3 regions of the Streptomyces sp. NPDC001828 genome follow, and region 2 is predicted to be linked to each of the others. Evidence: riboswitches for the same ligand, from Rfam matches in the RefSeq annotation. Region 2 holds a riboswitch; each other region holds the start of a gene.
What was found. Region 2 has a riboswitch for cobalamin ahead of metE (5-methyltetrahydropteroyltriglutamate--homocysteine S-methyltransferase). Riboswitches for the same ligand answer to the same signal wherever they lie in the genome.
Positions count from the first base shown of each region.

Region 1: another riboswitch for cobalamin. It lies ahead of ACFYZA_RS18580 (ABC transporter substrate-binding protein); the one in region 2 lies ahead of metE (5-methyltetrahydropteroyltriglutamate--homocysteine S-methyltransferase).
Region 3: another riboswitch for cobalamin. It lies ahead of ACFYZA_RS23155 (prenyltransferase/squalene oxidase repeat-containing protein); the one in region 2 lies ahead of metE (5-methyltetrahydropteroyltriglutamate--homocysteine S-methyltransferase).

Region 1 covers NZ_JBIATV010000006.1:39,379-46,597, forward strand. The annotation lists gene clpS (ATP-dependent Clp protease adapter ClpS) at 208-513, shown strand; gene ACFYZA_RS18565 (DUF2017 domain-containing protein) at 513-1,094, shown strand; gene ACFYZA_RS18570 (amino acid permease) at 1,414-2,877, shown strand; gene ACFYZA_RS18575 (Mov34/MPN/PAD-1 family protein) at 2,963-3,385, shown strand; cobalamin riboswitch at 3,427-3,562, shown strand; gene ACFYZA_RS18580 (ABC transporter substrate-binding protein) at 3,596-4,570, shown strand; gene ACFYZA_RS18585 (FecCD family ABC transporter permease) at 4,567-5,628, shown strand; gene ACFYZA_RS18590 (ABC transporter ATP-binding protein) at 5,625-6,440, shown strand; gene ACFYZA_RS18595 (putative leader peptide) at 6,507-6,635, shown strand; gene ACFYZA_RS18600 (MoaD/ThiS family protein) at 6,744-7,022, shown strand; gene ACFYZA_RS18605 (PLP-dependent cysteine synthase family protein) at 7,024-7,219, shown strand, end outside.
Region 2 covers NZ_JBIATV010000011.1:84,758-91,976, reverse strand. The annotation lists gene ACFYZA_RS27745 (TauD/TfdA dioxygenase family protein) at 1-733, shown strand, start outside; gene metE (5-methyltetrahydropteroyltriglutamate--homocysteine S-methyltransferase) at 824-3,142, opposite strand; cobalamin riboswitch at 3,291-3,511, opposite strand; gene ACFYZA_RS27735 (S41 family peptidase) at 3,573-4,991, opposite strand; gene ACFYZA_RS27730 (FABP family protein) at 5,180-5,722, shown strand; gene ACFYZA_RS27725 (DNA primase) at 5,890-6,564, shown strand; gene ACFYZA_RS27720 (SRPBCC family protein) at 6,557-7,219, shown strand, end outside.
Region 3 covers NZ_JBIATV010000008.1:240,159-247,377, reverse strand. The annotation lists gene ACFYZA_RS23170 (Na+/H+ antiporter) at 1-1,467, opposite strand, end outside; gene ACFYZA_RS23165 (STAS domain-containing protein) at 1,577-2,020, opposite strand; gene ACFYZA_RS23160 (hypothetical protein) at 2,106-3,515, opposite strand; cobalamin riboswitch at 3,647-3,722, opposite strand; cobalamin riboswitch at 3,775-3,932, shown strand; gene ACFYZA_RS23155 (prenyltransferase/squalene oxidase repeat-containing protein) at 4,032-6,815, shown strand; gene ACFYZA_RS23150 (hypothetical protein) at 6,812-7,219, shown strand, end outside.

The DNA.
Region 1 (7,219 bases), on a different contig from region 2:
CCCGAGAGCTGGGGCCTGGGGGGATGCTACCCCGAATACTCGTCACTCTGACGATTTCTAGGGTCCGTTTGTGCGATGACCGGCCCCGGGTGGCAGCATGGAGGCCGTGGCTGTCATTTCCGGGGGCCACTCCCGGGACCCCGGGAGCCGCGCTTCCCGGGCGTAACCCCCGGACCCCCGGCAGAGAGAAAAAGGTCGCCCAGAGTCGTGAGCGTCGCCCCCGTAGAGATCGAACGCCCCGAGTCGGCGGAGTCGGACCTTCCCGTCGCCGAGCCCGACGTGCCCTGGGTGACGCTCGTGCACAACGACCCCGTCAACCTGATGAGCTACGTCCAGTACGTCTTCCAGTCCTACTTCGGCTACTCGAAGGACAAGGCCCACAAGCTGATGCTCGACGTGCACCACAAGGGACGGGCCGTGGTCTCCAGCGGCAGCCGCGAGGAGATGGAACGCGACGTGCAGGCGATGCACGGCTACGGCCTGTGGGCCACGCTCACCCAGGACCGCGGCTGATGGCCGGGCACTTCGAGGCGCTGCCCCGCGGTGGCGCGGCCGTCGCGCTCGACGAGGTCGAGATCGCCATCCTGCGCTCGCTCGCCGTCCAGCTGCTCGAACTCATCGGGCCGGGCGACGAGCCGGCCGAGGACGAGGACCCGCTGGCCGCCCTGTTCGCCGAGGGACCGAGCGAACCGCCCGCCGACCCGGCGCTCGCCCGCCTCTTCCCCGAGGCGTACGCGAGCGAGGAGAGCGACGAACTGCGCGCCAAATCAAGCGAGTTCAGGCGGTTCACCGAGAACGACCTGCGGGCCCGCAAGCGCGCCGACGCCCTCGCGGTCGTCCACTGCCTCGACGGCCTGACCCCGAAGGGCGACGGCGGTGCCGTCCTGAAGCTGACCGCCGAGGACTCACGGCACTGGCTGGGCGCGCTCAACGACCTGCGGCTGACCATCGGCACCCGCCTGGACGTGACCGACGAGGACGAGAGCGGCGAGCTGTACCGGCTGCCGGACGACGATCCGCGCAAGCCGATGGTGATGGCGTATCTGTGGCTCGGTGTGCTGCAGGAAACACTCATCGAAACGCTCATGCCCTGAGCGATCGGCCTCTGGAAGGCCGTTCGCTCAGCGGACGCTCAAATCCGTATAACGATCCCATCACCACATCGACCTGCTTTGTCATGTCGAGGGACTTTTGTCCGCTTCTTCCTGTGGTCCCCGTCACAAAGGCCACTGGGGATCACCCATAAGGCCGTGATAAATCTTCACGACCACCCGGGGACGCCACCCATGTTCCCGGGGGCGCTTCGACCGGCTGACCGCCGGTGGCACTCCATCCACATCCGGGGGGATCAGGACCTGATCCGTCGCTTCGTGACCGAGGCGGGCGGGTCAGCATGGAGAAAGGCGCACCACCATGACCTCAGCGCAGGTCGACAAGCACGACGACCGTCCTGCCGGCAATGAGGCCGCGGGGACCGCCCACGGCGCGGGCGAAGGCTCGGGCGAGGGATACCAGCGGGGCCTCGGGGCCCGGCAGATCCAGATGATCGCGATCGGCGGTGCCATCGGCACCGGCCTCTTCCTCGGCGCGGGCAAGGCCATCTCGAAGGCCGGCCCCAGCCTCATCCTGGCCTACGCCATCGCGGGCCTGGTCATCTTCTTCATCATGCGCGCCCTCGGCGAGCTGCTCATGTACCGCCCGGTGTCGGGCTCCTTCTCGGAGTACGCCCGTGAGTTCGTCGGCCCCTTCTGGGGCTTCGTGACCGGCTGGACGTACTGGCTCTTCTGGGTCGTCACCGGCATCACCGAAGTCACCGCGGCCGCCCAGTACATGTCCTTCTGGACCCACGGCACCATCCCGCAATGGGCCTACGCGCTGATCTTCACGCTCATCCTGTACGCCGTGAACCTCATCTCCGTGAAGCTCTTCGGCGAGCTGGAGTTCTGGTTCTCGATGGTCAAGGTGACGGCCATCGTCGGCATGATCCTGATCTGCGCCGGCATCCTCACCGTCGGCTTCTCGGACGCGGCGGACACCGCCACCGTCGCCAACCTCTGGAGCGACGGCGGGTTCTTCCCCAAGGGCATCGGCGGCACGCTGATGACCCTGCAGATCGTGATGTTCGCCTTCCTCGCCGTCGAGCTGGTCGGTGTGACCGCGGGCGAGTCCAAGGACCCCGAGAAGACCCTGCCCAAGGCCATCAACACCGTGCCGTGGCGCATCGCCGTCTTCTACATCGGCGCCCTGATCATGATCCTCTCGGTCGTCCCGTGGCACGAGTTCCAGCCGGGCGTCAGCCCCTTCGTCGCCGCGTTCCAGAAGATGGGCCTCGGACTCGGTGCGGGCATCGTCAACTTCGTCGTGCTGACCGCCGCGCTCTCCTCCTGCAACTCGGGCATGTACTCCACCGGCCGCATGCTGCGCGACCTCGCGCTCAACGGCCAGGGCCCGAAGGCCTTCACCAAGCTCACCAAGAGCGGCACTCCGCTGATCGGCACCACGGTCTCCGCCGCCCTGATGCTGGTCGGCGTGTGGATCAACTACGTGGCGCCCGGCAAGGCCTTCGACTACGTGGTCTCCTTCGCCACCATCTCCGGCATGTGGGCCTGGATCATGATCCTGGTCTGCCAGATCCGCTACCGCCGCCAGTCGGACGCCGGCGCACTGCCGAAGTCCAGCTTCCGCGCCCCCGGGGCCCCGTACACCAGCTGGTTCGCGCTGCTCTTCATCTTCATGGTCATCGTGATGATGGGCATCGACAAGGACTCCCGCGTCTCGCTCTACTGCGCGCCGCTGTGGGCCCTGATCCTGGGCGTCTCCTACCTCGTCCTGCGGGCCAAGAACCCCGAGAACAAGGCGTTCGCCAAGCGCGACTAAGTCTCCGACCAGCACGTTCTCACCATGCGGGCCGTTACGTATCGCACCTCGATACGGGACGGCCCGCATGCTTATCCTTGCCGACATGCTGACCATCACCCAGGCCCTGTACGACCAGCTCGTCGCGCACGCCCGCGCCGACCACCCCGACGAGGCGTGCGGTGTGGTCGCGGGCCCGGCCGGCACCGGCCGCGCCGAGCGCTTCATCCCGATGCTGAACGCGGCCCGGTCGCCCACGTTCTACGAGTTCGACTCGCAGGACCTGCTGAAGCTCTACCGCGAGATGGACGACCGCGACGAGGAGCCGGTGATCGTCTACCACTCCCACACCGCGACCGAGGCCTACCCCTCCCGCACCGACGTCACCTATGCCAATGAGCCCGGCGCGCACTACGTCCTGGTGTCGACGGCGGACACGGACGGAGCCGGGGAGTTCCAGTTCCGCTCGTACCGCATCGTGGACGGCGTGATCACGGAGGAAGACGTAAGGGTCGTAGAGGCCTACTGACGGATACGCGAGCCCGGTGATCCCGCATACTGTGCGTACGCACTTTTTGATCATCGGGCGGCAGGGCCCAGGAAGCCGGTGCGAATCCGGCACGGTCCCGCCACTGTGACCGGCCCCGTGGCAAGCGCCCCGGAGCCGGAAGCCAGGAACTGACCTGCCGCCTTCTCCCGACGACAGGGGACGTGGAAATCCCCTTGGAGGAGCTCAGCCATGCTCTGGCGCCGTGCGGCCCTGGCCGCCGCCCTGCTGTTCCCGCTCGCCGCGTGCACCACCCAGGCGAAGCCCGAAGCCGGCGGCGCCACCGCCCCCGGCTTCCCCTACACGGTCACCAACTGCGGGGTGACGACGACGTTCACCGCGCCCCCCAAGCGGGCGGTGACGATGAACCAGCACGCCACGGAGGTGATGCTGGAGCTGGGCCTCGCCAAGTCCCTTGCCGGAACCGCCTACTTGGACGACAAGGTGCTGGCGAAGTACGCGGCGGACTACCGCTCGGTGCCGGTCCTCGCCGCCGAGTACCCCTCGTACGAGAAGCTCCTGGCGGCCAACCCGGACTACGTCTACGGCGGCTACGCCTCGGCGTTCGCCGCGAACGAGGGGCGCGGGCGCGAGGCGCTCGCCAAGAGCGGCATCAAGTCCCGCCTCAACGTGGAGAACTGCCCCAAGGGGGCGGCGACCACGATGGACGACGTCTACCAGGAGGTCCGCGAGGTGGGCCGCACCTTCGGCGTCGGTGACCGCGCGGAGTCGTGGATCCGCTCGGCCGAGACCACCAACGAACGCACCCGGTCGGCGCGCAAGGACAAGGCGCCCACCCCGGTCTTCGTCTACGACAGCGGCGACAAGACGGCGTTCACGGTGGGCGGCAAGGGCATAGGCAACGACATCGTGACCCGCGCGGGCGGTCGCAACGTCTTCGCGGACGACCTGAAGACGGCCTCCTTCGGCGACGCGAGCTGGGAGAACGTGGTGGCCCGCGCCCCCGAGACCATCCTGATCCTCGACTACGGCGGCACGAGCGTCGACGCCAAGAAGAAGCGGCTGCGCGACGACCCGGCCCTCGCCTCCGTCCCCGCCGTCAAGAACAACCGCTTCGCCGTCCTGCCCCTCTCCGACATGGTCACCGGCGTCCGCGCGCCGGACGCGGTCGCCAAGCTGGCCGCGCAGCTCGGGGCGGGGGAGTGAGCGGTGCCGCCGTCGCCGCGGGCCCGCTCGTGACGGCCCGTTGGCGCTACTCCCTCGTCCTCGCGGGGCTCACGCTGGTGCTGGTCGCCGGCGCCGTCGCGGGGCTCGCGCTCGGCTCGGTGCGGATCCCCGCGGGCCAGGTCCTCGCGATCGTCGACGGCAGCGCCGAGCCGAGCCCGTACCGCACGATCGTCCTGGAGGTCAGGGCGCCCCGCGTCGTGCTCGGCGCCCTCACCGGTGCCGGGCTCGCCGTCATCGGGACCGTGCTCCAGGCCCTCGTGCGCAACCCGCTCGCCGACCCGTTCCTGCTCGGCGTCTCCAGCGGCGCCTCCGCCGGAGCCGTCGCCGTGATCGTGCTCGGGGTCGGGGCCGGAGTGGCCACCACCGTCGCCCTGCCGGCCGCCGCCTTCGCGGGCGCGCTCGCCGCCCTCGTCCTCGTGTACGCCCTGGCCCGGCGCGCGGGCTCCATGACGGGCGGCCGCCTGGTGCTGGCCGGCGTCGCCGTCTCGTACGTCCTGTCGGCGCTCACCAGCCTCATCCTGGTCACCTCGGCCAGCGCCGAGCACGCCCAGGAGGTCCTGCACTGGACGCTCGGCGGACTCGGCGGCGCCCGCTGGGACATGCTCGCGCTGCCCGCCGTCGCCCTCACCCTCGGCACGCTCGTCCTGATCGCGCTCGCCCGCCCGCTCGACCTGCTCCTCGTCGGCGAGGAGGGCGCGGGCGCCCTCGGCCTCGACACCGGCCGCTTCCGCGCCGGAGTCTTCGTCCTCGCCTCCCTGCTCACCGGCGTCCTCGTCGCCTACACCGGGGCGATCGGCTTCGTCGGCCTGATGGTTCCGCACGCCGCCCGCATGGCCGTCGGCGCCGCCCACCGCACCCTGCTGCCCGTGGCGGCCCTCGGCGGGGCCGCCTTCCTGGTCCTCGCCGACCTCGCGGCCCGTACCGTCGCCGCCCCGCGCGACATCCCCGTCGGCGTCCTCACCGCGCTCACCGGCGGCCCGTTCTTCCTGTGGATGCTGCGCGGCCACGGCACCCGCACGGAAGGCGGCCCCGCATGACGACCCTGCGCACCGAGTCGCTCTCGTACACCACGCCCCAGGGCCGCACCCTGCTCCACGACATCACCCTTGGCGCCGCCGACGGCGAGACCGTCGGCCTGGTCGGCCCCAACGGCAGCGGCAAGACGACCCTGCTCCGCTGCGTCTACGCCGCCCTGCGCCCGACCGCCGGACGCGTCCTGCTCGACGACGCCGACCTGCACGCGCTGCCGGTCAAGGCCCGCGCCCGGCGCATCGCGACCGTCCCGCAGGACGCCGACGCGGGAGGCATCGAGCTGACCGTCCGCGAGATCGTCGCCATGGGCCGCTCCCCGCACCACCGCTTCTGGGAGGCCGACACCACCGCCGACCACACCCTGGTGCGCGAGGCGCTCGCCCGCGTCGGCATCGCCGGCCTCGCCGACCGCCCCTTCCCGTCGCTGTCCGGCGGCGAACGCCAGCGCGCCCTGGTCGCCCGGGCCCTCGTACAGCAGCCGGACGTCGTCGTCCTGGACGAGCCGACCAATCACCTCGACATCCGCTACCAGCTCGAAGTCCTTTCCCTGGTAAGGGAGTTGGGCACGGTCAACCTGCTGGCCCTGCACGACCTGAATCTCGCCGCGTACTACTGCGACCGCGTCTGCGTCCTGGCGGCCGGCCGCATCGTCGCCTCGGGGCCGCCCGCCGACGTGCTGACCGCCGACCTGCTCGGCGCGGTGTACGGGGTGAACGCCGAGGTGAGCGTCCATCCGGTCACCGGCGCGCCCACCGTCGTCTACCTGCCGCCGACCGGCGCCCGGGTTCCGCCGGCATCCGGGCTGCCCACATCCTGAGCGGGATCCGTCCGGCATGCGAGATCACATTCCGGGAAGCGGACCGGGAATCTATACGATGACCCCATGGTTTCGAACGACGTGAGCGACAAGACGCCGAGCAGCGGTCCCGCCCTGCTGCTCGTGGCGCGGCTGCACGTCGACCTGTGCCGGCTCGCCAGCGCGATCTGTACGGCCCGCGCAGCCGCCGTCTGACGCCGCGCGCCGAGACCAACGCACCACCGCACGCCCCGGCGTGCGGCGCGCGGACCCGAGCCCGAGCCGCGCCCACCTGCCTCTTCCTTCCGATCAGGAGCCCACGCCATGGCCATCGAGGTCCGCATCCCGACCATCCTCCGCACCTACACCGACGGCGCCAAGGCCGTCGAGGGCAGCGGCGCCACCCTCGCCGACCTCTTCAACGACCTCGACGCCCGGCACACCGGCATCCGCGAGCGCATCGTCGACGGCGACAACCTGCGCCGCTTCGTGAACGTGTACCTCAACGACGAGGACGTCCGCTTCCTCGACGGCATCAACACCCAGCTCGCCGACGGCGACAACGTGACGATCCTGCCCGCGGTCGCGGGCGGTTCCGTCTGAGATGCGTTACGACTCCGCTCTCGCCGCGGTCGGCAACACCCCGCTGGTCCTGCTCCCGCGTCTGTCCCCCTCGGACGACGTACGGATCTGGGCCAAGCTGGAGGACCGCAACCCGACCGGCTCCGTCAAGGACCGGCCGGCCCTCCACATGGTCGAACAGGCCGAGAAGGACGGCCGGTTGACGCCGGGCTGCACCA
Region 2 (7,219 bases):
CCAGCAGGCTTTCGCCCGCCACTTCGGCGACCTCACCACCGCCCACCCCACGGTGGCCGCCGTCGCCGGCGCGCCCCATGTGCTCCCCGTGGACAGCGAGCGCGGCCGCGCCAACCACTGGCACACCGACGTCACCTTCGTCCTCAACCCGCCGCAGGTCAGCACCCTGCGCAGCATCACCGTCCCGCCGTACGGAGGTGAGACGCTGATCGCCAACTCGGCGGCCGGGTACCGCGGTCTGCCCCAGCCGCTGCGGCTGCTCGCGGACAATCTGTGGGCCGAGCACACCAACGACTACGACTACGCGGTGCCGGACGAGGACGTCGACGACAAGAAGGCCGAGCAGCGCGCCCAGTTCACCTCGATCAACTTCCGCACCGCCCACCCGGTGGTCCGCGTGCACCCCCTGACCGGCGAACGCGGCCTGTTCATCGGCGGGTTCGCACAACGGATCGTCGGCCTTTCGGTCGGTGAGTCGCGCAAGGTCCTCGACCTGCTCCAGGCGTACGTCGTCCGGCCGGAGAACATCCTGCGCTGGCGCTGGTCGCCCAACCAGCTGGTCCTGTTCGACAACCGGATCACCCAGCACTACGCCATCGACAACTACGACGGGCTGCCGCGCCGCCTGAACCGCGTCACGGTCGCCGGTGACGTGCCGGTCGGCATCGAGGGCAAGGAGAGCTACTCGATCGCCGGTGACGCCTCGCACTACACGTCCGTCACGTCCGTATAGGGGAGCCGGCGGCGGGCGGGGCCAGGGCGGGGGCGACGTTCGGCGCCCCCGCCCCTCGGTCAGCCCGTGGCCGGGCGGTCAGCGGTCCCTTCAGCGCGGGGCCGGGAGCCGCCGGCGGGCCTCGCGGGCCGCCGCCGTCATCCGTTCGAGGGCCGGACGGACCTCGGCCCAGGAGCGGGTCTTGAGCCCGCAGTCCGGGTTGATCCACAGCCGGTCGGCGGGCACCGAGCGCAGGGCCCGGGTGATGAGGCGGGCCGTCTCGTCCTCGGGCGGGACGCGGGGCGAGTGAATGTCGTACACCCCCGGCCCGACCTCGCGCGGATAGCCCGCCGCCGCCAGCTCGTCCGCTACCCGCATGTGCGAGCGGGCCGCCTCCAGGCTGATCACATCGGCGTCCAGGTCGTCGATGGCGGCCAGGATCTCGCCGAACTCGGCGTAGCACATGTGGGTGTGGATCTGCGTGTCCGGCCGCACCCCGCAGGTCGTCAGACGGAACGCCTCGGTGGCCCAGGCGAGGTACGCGGGCCGGTCGGCCGCGCGCAGCGGCAAGGTCTCCCGCAGCGCCGGCTCATCGACCTGGATGACCGAAGTCCCGTTCCGCTCAAGGTCGTTGACCTCGTCCCGCAGGGCGAGGGCGACCTGGCGGGCGGTCTCGCCGAGCGGCTGGTCGTCCCGCACGAAGGACCAGGCGAGCATGGTGACGGGCCCGGTGAGCATGCCCTTGACCGGGCGGTCGGTGAGCGCCTGCGCGTACGCCGTCCAGCGGACCGTCATCGCCTCGGGTCGGGAGATGTCCCCGGCGAGGACCGGCGGGCGGACATAGCGGGTGCCGTACGACTGCACCCAGCCGTGCTGGGTCGCGAGGTAGCCGGTGAGCTGCTCGGCGAAGTACTGGACCATGTCGTTGCGCTCGGGTTCACCGTGCACCAGGACGTCGATGCCCGTCTTCTCCTGGAAGGAGATCACCTCGCGGATCTCGGCCTCGATCCGCTCCTCGTACGCCGCCTCGGCGATCCGCCCGGCGCGCAAGTCGGCCCGGGCGGTGCGCAGTTCACCGGTCTGCGGGAACGAGCCGATCGTCGTGGTGGGCAGCGCGGGCAGGCGCAGCTGGGCCCGCTGGGCGGCGGCCCGCTCGGGGTACGGCTGGGCGCGGCGGGAGTCGGCCTCGGTGACGGCGGCGGCCCTGGCGCGCACGGCCGGATCATGGGTGATCGCGGAGCTCGCGCGCGAGGCCAGGTCGGCCCGGTTGGCGGCCAGTTCGGCCGTGATGGTGCCGGTGCCCCCGGACAGGGCGCGGGCCAGCGTGGTGACCTCGGTCGTCTTCTGGCGGGCGAACGCGAGCCAGCGGGCGATCTGCGGATCGATGCCGCGCTCGGCGGCCGCGTCGAGGGGCACATGGAGCAGCGAGCAGGAGGGAGCCACGTCCACGCGGTCGGCCAGGCCGAGCAGGGTGGCCAGGGTGGAGAGCGACCTCTCCAGGTCGTTGATCCACACGTTGCGCCCGTCCACGACACCCGCGACGAGCCGCTTGCCGGGCAGCCCGCCCGCCGCCGCGAGGTCCGCCAGGTTGCCCGCGGCGGGCCCGGTGAAGTCCAGGGCGAGCCCGTCGACCGGAGCCTTCGCGAGCACCGGCAGGGCCTCGCCGAGCCGGTCGAAGTAGGAGGCGACCAGGAGCTTGGGGCGGTCGGTGAGGGCGCCGAGCTCGCGGTAGGCGCGGGCCGCCGCGTTGAGTTCGGCGGGGGTGCGGTCCTGGACGAGCGCGGGCTCGTCGAGCTGCACCCACTGGGCGCCGGCCGCGCGCAGATCGGCGAGCACCCGCGCGTACACCGGCAGCAGACGGTCGAGCAGGGTCAGCGGTTCGAAGTCGGCCGCCACACCGGGCGCGGGCTTGGCGAGCAGCAGATAGGTCACCGGGCCCACGAGCACGGGCCGCGCGGACAGACCGAGCACGAGCGCCTCCTTCAGCTGCCCGACCTGCTGGGAGGAGTCGGGGGTGAAGACCGTGTCGGGCCCCAACTCCGGCACCAGATAGTGGTAGTTGGTGTCGAACCACTTGGTCATTTCGAGCGGCGCCACGTCCTGGGTGCCGCGCGCCATGGCGAAGTACCCGTCCAGGGCGTCGGCCGCGAAGGCCGCCCGGTGCCGCTCGGGGACCGCGCCGACCATGACGCTGGTGTCCAGGACGTGGTCGTAGTACGAGAAGTCACCGGTCGGGACCTCGTGGATGCCGGCGTGGGTGAGCTGTTGCCAGACCGCCGAGCGCAGTTGGGCGGCGGTCCGCCTGAGCCCGGCGGCGTCGACGCGGCCCTTCCAGTAGCCCTCGATCGCCTTCTTCAGTTCCCGGTTCGGGCCTTGGCGGGGGTAGCCGTACAGGGTGGCGTGTGCCGCGGCTGCGGACTTCGTGGTCACGAGACTCTCCTTCGCGAGCTCTTCCATGGAGCGATCCCGGGACGGGACGAAGGACACGAAGGGACGACGACCGGGAGCACGGCCGGGGGGCCGCCTGCGGTGCGTACGCCGACCCGCCCTCGAGGTCACCGGAATCTCCGGGGGCGAACGGTCACCCACGGGCAGTGGCAGGTCTTCGGACTCGCGGGCGCGCCTCGTCACTGACGGGGCACCTACTGGCCGTCGCTTCCCGGACCCGGTCGGATCCAGTGCGTATGACGGCGGTCGTTCCCACTCACCGCTGCGGGGCAGTCCCGGATTCCCACCGGGTTCCCTCTTACGACGCATCCCGTCTGGCGGACGGGGCGAACCAGCTGCACCGCCAGCCTAGATCCTCGACCGCCGCCCCGGAAACCGCGTTCTCGCCCACCGGACGGTGAGGTGCGGCACGTCACGACGGGGTGAGCACCTGCCGGGCCAGGGTCAGCGCGGAGTCGCGCCCGTGGGCGAGGTCGTCCTCGGTGAAGACGGGGGTGCGCAGCCGGGGCGGGACGCCGGAGCCGTCGAAGGTGCGGCCGTGCTCGTCGAGGTACTTCTCGTTGGGCAGGATCACCGCCCAGTCCTTGGCCAGTGGCCGGAACATCACGTCGGAGAAGACCCCCTGGGTGTTCTCGCCGATGCGCGTCACCTCGGGGGCGCGGCCCATGAGCGCCTGCGCGAACGTCTCGGCCGCGCTGACCGAGCTGCCACTGGTGAGCAGCGCGACCGGCCCGGTCCAGCGCGGTGCCGCCGCCGGGTGGACGACGATCGGCTGGGGCCGGGTGAAGCGGGCCGGGTCGTCGGGGTCGTCGCGGGCCACCTTGCGGTACGCGGTGTACGCCCGGTCGGTGAGGCGCGAGGCGATCCGCAGCCCGAGCGCGTCGGACCCGCCGCCGTTGAGCCGGACGTCGATCACCAGGCCGCGCAGCGGACCGGCGCCCCGCGCCGCGTCGCGGGGGAGCAGCGCGTCCAGGGCACGGTCGAGCTCGGCCACCTGGTCCTGGAAGCTGCCGCTCTCCACGTACCCGTCGAAGGAGTCGACCCTCAAATAGCCGACGCCGCCCGGCAGTTCACCCACCACCAGCTTGCCCTGCCCGAAGGTCCTTGCCGGGGCGACGAGTTGGCGTTCGACGTTCGCCGCGGCGCGGGTGCGCAGGTCCGCGGTGGGCACCCGGGTGCCGGGCCGCAGGCCGAAGTAGACGGTCCTGCCCTGGTGGACGAGCGCCGTGTGGGCGTCGTGGAGCGGACGCATCATGTCGGTGAGGATCTGCTGGAGCCGGGCATCGGTGGTGTCCGGCGTGATGAGCGGACGGTAACGGTCCCTGACCGCCTGCCAGTTGATGCCCTTCGCGGCGAAGAACGGATAGTTCTCCGCGAAGGTCGCCCAGAACCGGTCGAACACGGCGAGCGGCCCCTCGGCCGCGGGCTGCCGACACCGCTCGGGCAGCGCGGAAAGCCGGGCCAGATGGCGTACGCCGGCCGCGTCGTCGAGCGCGAGCACCGCGTGCTCCCGGCCATCGGGCGTGAAGGTCATCGACGCGACCGAGTCCTCGCCGTACCGGATCGCCCCGCCCGCGCCGGGGCGTCCCACCTGCTGGGCCGTGACCGCACCCGGCAGGCAGCTGACGCGGGTGGTGTCATACGTCGTGAACCTGCCGTTCGCGACCGTCACCAGGGTGCCGTAGCCGTCCATCCGCCACACCCCGTCGAGCCGCCCGGGACCCGCCGCCGACGCGGGGGCCGCCCCGGCCGCACCCACGGTCATCGCCAGCGCCACCCCGATCGCCGCCGCCCTGGCCACCGTCCGTACGCCCGCCGCCCGTACATCCACCGTGTGCACCTTTCCCCGTCGTCCATGCTCGCCCTCGACGCTAGCGGCCGCCCCCGTGCCGCACATCCACCACGCCGGCCGGCCGTGCCCTCCCTGAGGAGGAGTTCTCCATGGTCAACAGGCACCTGCGGAGGATCGACGCCCTAGGCTGCCCTCTGGCATCAGCCCCGACCCCAGGAGCGCACATCGTGTTCGACCCCGCACCGGAGCACCCCTACCCCGACGCCACGCAGCCGGACGCCGCACCCGCCCCGCACGCCCTGCTCGTGCCCGTGCTCGGCTTCCTCGGTACCTGGCACGGCCGGGGCGAGGGCGGATACCCGACGCTGGACGGGGACTTCGCGTACGCGCAGGAAGTCACCTTCAGCCACGACGGCCGCCCGTTCCTGCGGTACGAGGCCCGGGCCTGGCTGCTCGACGCCGACGGCGCGCCGCTGCGCCCGTCGGCGCGCGAGAGCGGGTGGTGGCGACTCCAGGCCGACGGGCGGATCGAGGCCCTCATCACCCAGCCCACCGGCATCGCGGAGATCGCGGTCGGCTCCGCGACCGGAAAGTCGGTCGACCTCGCCACCCACGAGGTGGCCATCACCCCCACCGCGAAGCAGGTGGACGCCACTCGCCGTCGCTACGAGCTGACCGCCGAGGACACGCTGACCTACGCGCACGACCTCGCCGCGGTCGGCCGGCCGCTGCAACACCACCTCTCGGCCCGACTGCGCCGCCGCGGCTAGCGGGGGCCGGTACGGCCCGGCGGCGACGGGCCCACCTCCGCGACGCCCCGCCCCCTCGACTCCGCCTTCGCGGCCCGGGTTTGGCTCTGGCCATGTTGGCTACCCGGTGTGATGAGGCCTCCACAGGCTCCCCATCGCGAGACGGACGAGAAGAGGACAGGTCTGATATGAACAATCGGCTGGGATTGGGGCTCGCGGTGGGCGCGGGCTATCTGCTCGGACGCACCAAGAAGGCGAAGCTCGCCTTCGGCATCGGGACACTGGTCATGGGCAAGCGCCTGCAGCTGAGCCCGCGGGCGATCGCGGACTTCGCGGCGGCGCAGCTGGCCGACAACCCGCAGTTCAAGGAGATCGGCGACCAGCTCCGGGAGGACCTGCGCGGAGTGGGCAAGGCGGCCACGGGCGCGCTGCTCAACCGGCAGATCGAGGGAATCGCCGACCGGCTGCACGACCGTACGCTGGGTGTGCAGGACCGCATATCGGGCGTGGTCCCCGACGTGACCGGCTCGGCGCGGGACGAGGAGCCCGAGGAGGACGAGGAGGCGGACGAGCGGCCCGCCAGGTCGGCCTCCAAGTCGTCGTCCGGTTCCTCCGGCCGGGGCTCGGCCACGGGCAGGGCGTCCGGCCGGGGTTCGAGCCGAAGTTCCAGCAGGGCCTCCGACTCGGAGGAGGACTCCTCCGACAAGCCGCGCTCCACCGGCAGGACCGCCACCAAGTCCGCCTCCGCCAAGGCCACTTCGGCCAAGAAGGCCACCAAGACCGTACAGCGGACGGCCAAGCGGGCACCGGCCAAGAAGACGGCGAGCCGGCGCGGCGGCCAGGGCGGTGAGGACCGTGGCTGAGTCGAAGAACCCGCTGAAGCAGAGTCCCGCGGTCGACCACCTGAAGTCGGAACTCCAGGGCTATCTGCTCGCCCAGGGCGAGCGGCTCCTCATGGGTGTGGGCCACAAGCTCGGCGAGACCACGGGCAAGCTCAACGACATAGCCGAGGGCAACAGCCCCGGCTTCGCCAAACTGGCCCTCGAAGGCGGCCGCAAGGTCGCCGAGGGCAAGGGCCCGGTCCGGGCCGCCGTGGAGATGGGCGCCTCGCACCTCAAGGACAGCGCCAAGGAGATGTTCAAGAATCTCGGCGGCAAGCGCAAGAAGGGCGGCGGCGGCCGCAAGCCGACCGTCATCCTGGAGTCGGTGGACGTGGGCGTGCCGGTGCGCGAGGCCTACGACCAGTGGACCCAGTTCCAGTCGTTCGCCACCTTCGCCAAGGGCGTCAAGAGCGCCACCGTCGCCGACGACACCACATCGGACTGGAAGGTCAAGGTCTTCTGGTCCAGCCGCAGTTGGAAGGCGCACACCACCGAACAGGTGCCGGACGCGCGCATCGCGTGGACCTCCGAGGGCGCCAAGGGCAGCGTCAAGGGCGTCGTCACCTTCCACCCGCTGGGCGAGAACATCACCCGCGTCCTGCTGGTCATGGAGTACTACTCCAAGGGGCTCTTCGAG
Region 3 (7,219 bases), on a different contig from region 2:
GAGGGCCGCGTGGTCGTCGGTGAGGCGCACCGGGTGGACGGCGAGCTCCTCGGGATCGTCCGGGATCGTGGCGCAGCGCTGCGCCACCGCGTCCGCGCGCAGTTGGTGGGAGCGCAGGATCGCCTCCCGCACGGTGGGCGCGGTCTCCAGGCGGCCGGCCAGGTCGGACAGGGCGGCGAGCGCGGACTCGAGCGCCGCCGACTCGGCGAGCCACTCCTCCCGGGCGGCCGTCCGGTCGTGCGGGATCCGCGCCCAGCGCACCACCCACGGCAGGATCAGCGCCTGCGCCATCGTCACGACGATCACCACGCCGGTGACGAAGACGATGAGCTGACGGGACGGGAAGGCGGCACCGTCGTCGAGGTGAGCGGGGACACCGAGCACCGCCGCCAGCGAGATCGACCCGCGGAACCCGGACAGGGCGCTGACGGTCAGGCGCCGGCCCGAGTACGTCGTACCGGAGGCACGGGCGGTGCCCCTGCGGACGATCCGGAAGAACGCGGCGACGCCGAAGTAGTAGGCGAAGCGGACGGCGACGAGCGTGCCGGCCACGGCGAAGCCGGTGGCGAGCGCGCGCGGGAGCTCGGCGTCGCCCATCATCCGTACCGAGTAGTCGAGTTCGACGCCGATGAGGACGAACAGGGAGCCGTTCAGGAGGTAGGTGGCGACCGTCCAGAAGTTCTGCGCCTGGACCCGCACCTCGGCCCGTACGGTGCGCGGACCGCTCTGGCTGAGCATGAGGCCGCACACCACGACGGCGACCACGCCCGAGGCGTCGATGTCCTCGGCGACGAGGTACGCGGAGAACGGGGCGAGCAGCAGAAGCACCTGGCCGCGCAGCGCGTCCGTCTGCGCCATCCGGGCCCGGAGCCACTGCACGACCGTGCCCGTGACGAGGCCGATCAGCCCTCCGCCGCCGTACCCGAGGACGAACAGCCACCCGACGTGCGGGGCGGTGATGTGCTCCGTGCCGACGGTCACGCCGACCGCGATGCCGTAGACGACCAGTGCCGTACCGTCGTTGAGGAGACTCTCGGCGCGCAGCAGCGTGACGTCCCTGCGCGGCAGCAGCCGGGCCACGACGTTGACCGCCGTCGCGTCGGTCGGCGCGACGGCCGCGCCCAGCACCCAGGCCGGGCCCCAGCCGATCCCGAGCCCGTGCGCGACGCAGGCCACGGATGCCGCCGAGGCGATGACGAGCAGCGTGGCGGCCAGTGCGACGTCGGTGAGGTGGCGGCGGATCTCACGCAGGGACGTGTTGAGGCTCTCCCAGGCAAGGAGCGCGGGCAGGAACAGCAACAGCACTACTTCGGAAGGCAGTTCCACCTTCCGGAGCGCGGGGATCAGGCCGATCAGTACGCCCATGACCATGAGCACCACGGGCGGCGCGATGCGCAGCCGGTCGCCGAGGGCGGAGCCGACAAGGACGGCGACCCCCAGCAGCACGACAAGCTCAAGACCGAGCACACGTTCCTCCCTCTGACACAGTGGTGCCCTTACTGTGCCGTGCCCCCGCGCGGAAGCCGGCCCCGTCGACCGGGTGTCGCCCGGGCCGGGTCACGGCAGCCCCCGCAGCTCAGACCCCCATGGCCGCTTCGGCGGCGGTGACCGTGTCGTAGACCCGCAGGAGCTCGTCCGCCCCGGTCACCTGGAAGATCTGCCGCAACGCCTGGGGCACACACGCAAGGACCAGCACCGTCCCGCTCCCGTCCGCCCGCCGCCACACATCCAGCAGCATGTCCAGGCCGACCGAGTCACAGAACTGGACCCGCGACAGGTCCAGCACGACGAAGCGCTCGCCCCGGGAGAGCAGTTCCCTGAGCCGCGGCCGGAACACCGGAGCTGTCACGTAATCCATGTCGCCGCCCACTCGGGCCACCAAACAGCGACTTGAGGCGATCGTCTCGACCCGAGGGGCAGGCACCACACTTTTCCCGACCGGCGCGGCAGGAGACACCGCAGCGGAATCTCGGCCGGAGCCTACCCACCCCCCTACCCCGCCCCGGGCCCCCCACCGCATCCCCACGCGATTACCGGCGCCCCCGCCCCGAAGCACGGCTACCAGCGCTGCGCACCGGGCGCCGGGCACGCCGCCGTGGTCGGGCTCAGCTGCCGTAGCGCAGCGAGATCGTGTCGCCCAGGCTGATCACGGTGTCACGGTTGGCGCCAGCGGCCGAGGCGCCGTCGACACTCGCCTTCCACGTAGAACTACCGCTGTTCGCAAGCCCGTTGACCGACGTGATGATGCCGCTTCCGCTACCGGGGGTGACGGAGGTGACACATCCGGCGGGGGTGGCGGCGCTCGTCGCCGCGTCCAGCACCGCGCCCAGGGTGAGGGTCGCGGCGGTGGGGGTGACGGCCACCGAGCAGACCTTGAGCGAGCTGCCGGTGTCCACGGTCAGGGCCAGCTTGGACGTGGTGCCCGTGGTGAAGCCGGAGGTGGCCACCCACTGCGGGGCACCGGTCGTGGTGGGGACCGGCGGTGTCGCCGTGAAGCCGCCGCCCACCACGGCGCGCAGGCCGTCGATGGAGGCATAGGCGGACGGCGAGGTGTCGCTGGGCTGGTACTTGAAGCCGCCGCCGGGCTTGAACTGCTGGGCGATCAGGAAGTCCACGGGGGTCTTCCCGGCCTTCGTGAGGAAGTCACCGGTCTGGGGGTTGATGCCGCAGGCGTTCAGGCCGGAGACGGCCCAGCCGTTGGAGTCGGTGTTGACGCCGAACATGGCGTCGAAGGCGCCGGAGGTGTTGATGAGCTTCGACTTGAGGAAGCCCTTCGCCTTGGTGATGGCGGGGTCGGTGGCCGGGACGCCGGAGACGCACAGGGAGGCCATGGTGGCGCCGGTCATGTCGATGTCACTGGCCGCGGCGAGTGCGGTCGGGTCGCCCTCGGCCTTGCTGAAGTTCCAGCCGCCGTCGTTGTGCTGGTTGGCCCGTACGGTGGTGACGGAGGCGTTGAGGAGCGTCTGCGGGATGCGCTGGACGCCGGCTTGCGTCCTGGCGCCGCCGAGCGAGAGCAGCGCGAACACGGTCCCGTTGAAGTTGCTCGACGCACCCCAGTAGCCGGGGGCGGAGTTCTGCCAGTACGCGTAGGTGTCCGCGATGAGGTTGCGGTTCGCCGAGACGCGGGCCGGGTCGATGCCGGCCGAGTAGGCGTTGACGATGCCGCGTTCGTAGTCGGTCACGACCGGCGAGGTGCTGGGCCACGCGGGAGTGGCGAGGAGGTTGCGGTAGACGGCGCGGGCGTTCTTCGTGGTGTCGCCGCCCGGGGTGACGTCGACGGCGGCGGTGCCGGCCGCGGCGAACGCGGAGAAGGCCCACTCGTTGGAGAGTCCGGCGCCGGCGTAGGAGCCGTCGGCCGCCTGAAGTGATCTGAGGTAGCTCACGCCGTTGGTCTTGGCGGTGGCTATCTGCGCGGGTGACGAAGTGGCGGAGGCGGGCACGGCCGTGAGCGCCAGGGCGCTCAGCGAGCAGGCCGCCGTCAGCAGGGCCCGGCGGGAAACGCGGGTGGAGGTCATGTCGGGTACTCCCGGGGAGAGGGGACGCCGACCGGTCCGCCGCGTCCGTCCCCTCGCACGAGGACGCCCGGCGCGCGGCAGCAGGCCGTCGTCCGAGCGCGTGGTCGACTTCCTTGATGTGACTGCCGTACGGGTCTTCGGGCTCGCCCCGGCCCCCGGCCGGTCCACACCGTTGCGCGTCAGCTCTGGATTCGCACCAGATTCCCCCATGCGGCAGCACCGGACGCTACCCCAACCTGCCGCGACTGCCCACCACTTGACTGTCTTGCCGGACTTGTGTTCTGATCCGCCCGATTCTCTTGTCAGTTCCGGGGGAAGCCGGTCGAAATCCGGCGCTGACCCGCAACCGTGGATTCGGTGGTACCTCAAGTACCCACCGGACAAGCCGGATTACCCGGACTGACTCAAGCAACAGACGCCGTCGCGGACTACGGTGTGGTGCGGATCGGCCCCTGTTCCAGCGGCGGGGCCCCTCTCCCATGCAGAACTCCGTTGCGGGTGAAGCAGGGGGTAACGGTGGGACACACCAGCAGACCAGGCCGAGGCATACGGGCCAGATTCGCCTCCGCGCTGTGCGCGGTCGCACTGACGGTCGGTGGCGGGGTGTCCTTCCTCGCCGGGGCCGCACCGGCGGCAGCCGATCCCCTGGGCGACTGCACATCCGTCAAGGGCGCCGTCGTCGCCGTCGACTTCGGACACTGGGGCGGCGGAGTCGTCCGTGGCTGTGACGCCACCCCGACCACCGGCTACGACCTGCTGCACGAGGCGGGCTTCACGACGACCGGTACCGAGCACGACGGCCCCGCGTTCATCTGCCGCCTCGGAAATGCCAAGTTCGATACGGGTACGCAGTACCCCACGCCGGATCAGGACGCCTGCAAGCTCACGCCTCCGGCCACGGCCTACTGGTCCTACTGGATCGCACCGCCCGGCCAGGACTACTGGACGTACAGCCCGCTGGGCGCGATGAGCCAGCATCCCAAGGACGGCTCCGTCGAGGCGTGGGTCTTCGGCCCCACCGACCCCAACGGCACGAGCGGCGGCCCCTCCTTCACGCCCGCCCAGGTACGCGCTCAGGGCCAGAGCGACCCGGGCGACCATCCGCCCGTCGTCGAGCCCGCCGAGGTCAACCTCACGGCCGCGGCCGGCTGGCTGAAGGGCCTGCTCCACGACGGCGACCACATCTACGACGAAGGCAGCTCCGCGCCCAACCTGTACCAGACAGCGCGCACGGCGCTCGCCCTCGCCGCGGCAGGCGGCAGGAGTGACGCGCTCGACCGGATGACCACGTATCTCGCCGCGCACACCGACGAGTTCGCCTACCTCAACGGTGTCGGTCAGGCGCCCAGCCCCACCGGCGCCGCGCTGCTCGCCCTGCTGGCCGAGAGCACCGAGCACGACCCGCACGCCTTCGGCGGCCACGACCTGCTAGGTGACCTCACCAAGAGCATGTGCACCGCCGAAGCACTGCCCGACTGCGTCGGCAAGGGCGACTTCCCGGCGGTCGGCGACGTGGCGACCCAGGCCCTCGCGGTCCTCGCACTCCAGCGGGCCGACGCCCCGGTGCCGGCCGACGCCCTCGCGCGGATCGCCGCCCATCAGTGCAAGGACGGCGGCTTCGGCCCCACCCTGCTGCGCGCCGGTGAGACCTGCTCGTCCAGCGACCCGGCCACCACCCCGTACGCCACGGTCGTCCTCCGGCGCGCGGGCGGTCACGACGACGCCGTCGCGAGCGCGCGCAAGAACCTGCGCGCGGCCCAACTGCCCACCGGCGCCTTCGGCGCCTATCCCGGCGTCACCACCGGCGACGTCACCGCGACCGGCGAAGCAGCGCAGGCGCTGCGGCTGCTCGGCGACACCACCCGCGCCGACGCCGCCGTCTCCTGGCTCGGCCGGCAGCAGACGAAGGCCGGCGGCTTCGGCTTCGACGAAGGCGCGACCGACCCGGAGATCTACCCGACCTGGGGCGCCGTCATCGCGGGCGCGCGGACCGACCTGGCGACCCTCACCACCACACGGACGGCCCCGCCCACCACTCCGCCCACCAAGGACCCGACGACCCCGCCGTCCACGGATCCGAGCACGAAGCCCACCGGTCCCTCCCCCACCGGCTCGGCGCCTCCGTGGGCCAAGGGCGAGGGTCCCGACCTCGCCAAGGGCTCCGCTTACCTCACCGACGGCTCGCGGCTGAAGCAGGGCCACTTCTACGAGAACGTCGCCGGCACCGGCTTCGCCGACTTCGGACTGACCATCGACGGGGCCTACGCCCTCGCGGCGACCGGCACCGACAACGCGGCCCTGCGCGGCATCGTGGACTTCCTCGACACCAAGGGCAAGGACGGCGCCACACCGGCACGGACCATCAACGAGTGGACCGGCGTGGGCACTTCGCACGCCGCAGGCGGCTCCATCGGCAAGGTCGCCGTCCTCGCGCAGTCCGTCGGACGCGATCCCAGGGCCTTCGCGGGGCACGACCTCATCGCCGCGCTCGGCCAAGCCGTCTGCGCGGCCCCGAGCACGGGCTCCGACAAAAGCTGCCCAGCGAAGGGGGCCTACCGCTACGCCCCGTCGGTGTTCGCCCAGTCCCTCGGCGTCATCGCCCAGCTGCGCGCGGGTGAGAAGGCCGCGGCCACCGAGCCCGTCGCCTACCTGGAGAGCCTCCAGCACAGCGACACGGGCGCCTGGCCGAGCCTGATCCCCTCGACCGGCGACTCCGAGGTCGACTCGACCGCGATGGCCGCCATGACCCTCGACCTCGTCAAGGACGACAAGGCGAAGGCCGCCGTCACCAAGGCTCTCGCCTGGATCGCGAGCAAGCAGCTGCCGGACGGAGGCTTCAAGGGCGCCTCGGGCGACTCGGTCAACTCCGCGGCACTCGCTGTCCAGGGGCTGTCCCTGGACGCGGCGAAGTACGGAGACCAGATCAAGAAGGCACGCACGTTCCTGGTCGGCCAGCAGAACAGTGACGGCGGTTTCAACGTCGCGGCCGACGGCCAGCGGGGCTCGGACGTCCGCGCCTCCACCCAGGCGCTCGGCGGGGCGATCGGCACGTCCTTCGGCACGCTGACGCGAGACCTGAGCGGCACGAAGGCGCAGGCTCCGGGCACGTCCGCGAGCGGTTCGACACCGGCCGTCGTCACCCCGGGCGGCGACGGCTCCGGCTCGTCCGGTGGCGGCGCCCTGGCGTCAACCGGCGTGCAGACGGGCGGACTTGTTCTCGCTGCGGTGCTGCTGTGCCTCGCCGGGTGGCGCACGGTCGTCGTCGCCCGGCGCCGGGCGGCCGCGGGAGGCAGGCGATGATCGCGCGCATACCTCGGGCCGTCGCCCGCGCGGCCGGCGCTCTGGCACTCGTGGTCGGCGCGCTGACCGCGGTGGCCCACCCGGCCGCCGCCGCGCCCCAGCCCATGGGGCAGTGCACCACCTCCTCGGGGGCGGTGCTCGCCGTGGACTTCAGCAAGTGGGGCGGGCCCGTCTACCGCTCCTGCGGAACCACCCCCACCACGGGGTACGAACTGCTCAACCAGGGCGGCTGGCGCACCACGGGCACCGGCCACGACGGCCCGGCGTTCATCTGCCGCATCGGCTACAGCGGCTACCAGGGCGGCAAGCAGTTCCCGCCGCCCTCCCAGGACGACTGCGTCCTCACCCCGCCGGCGTCCGCCTACTGGTCGTACTGGCACGCCGACCCGGGCGCCAACACCTGG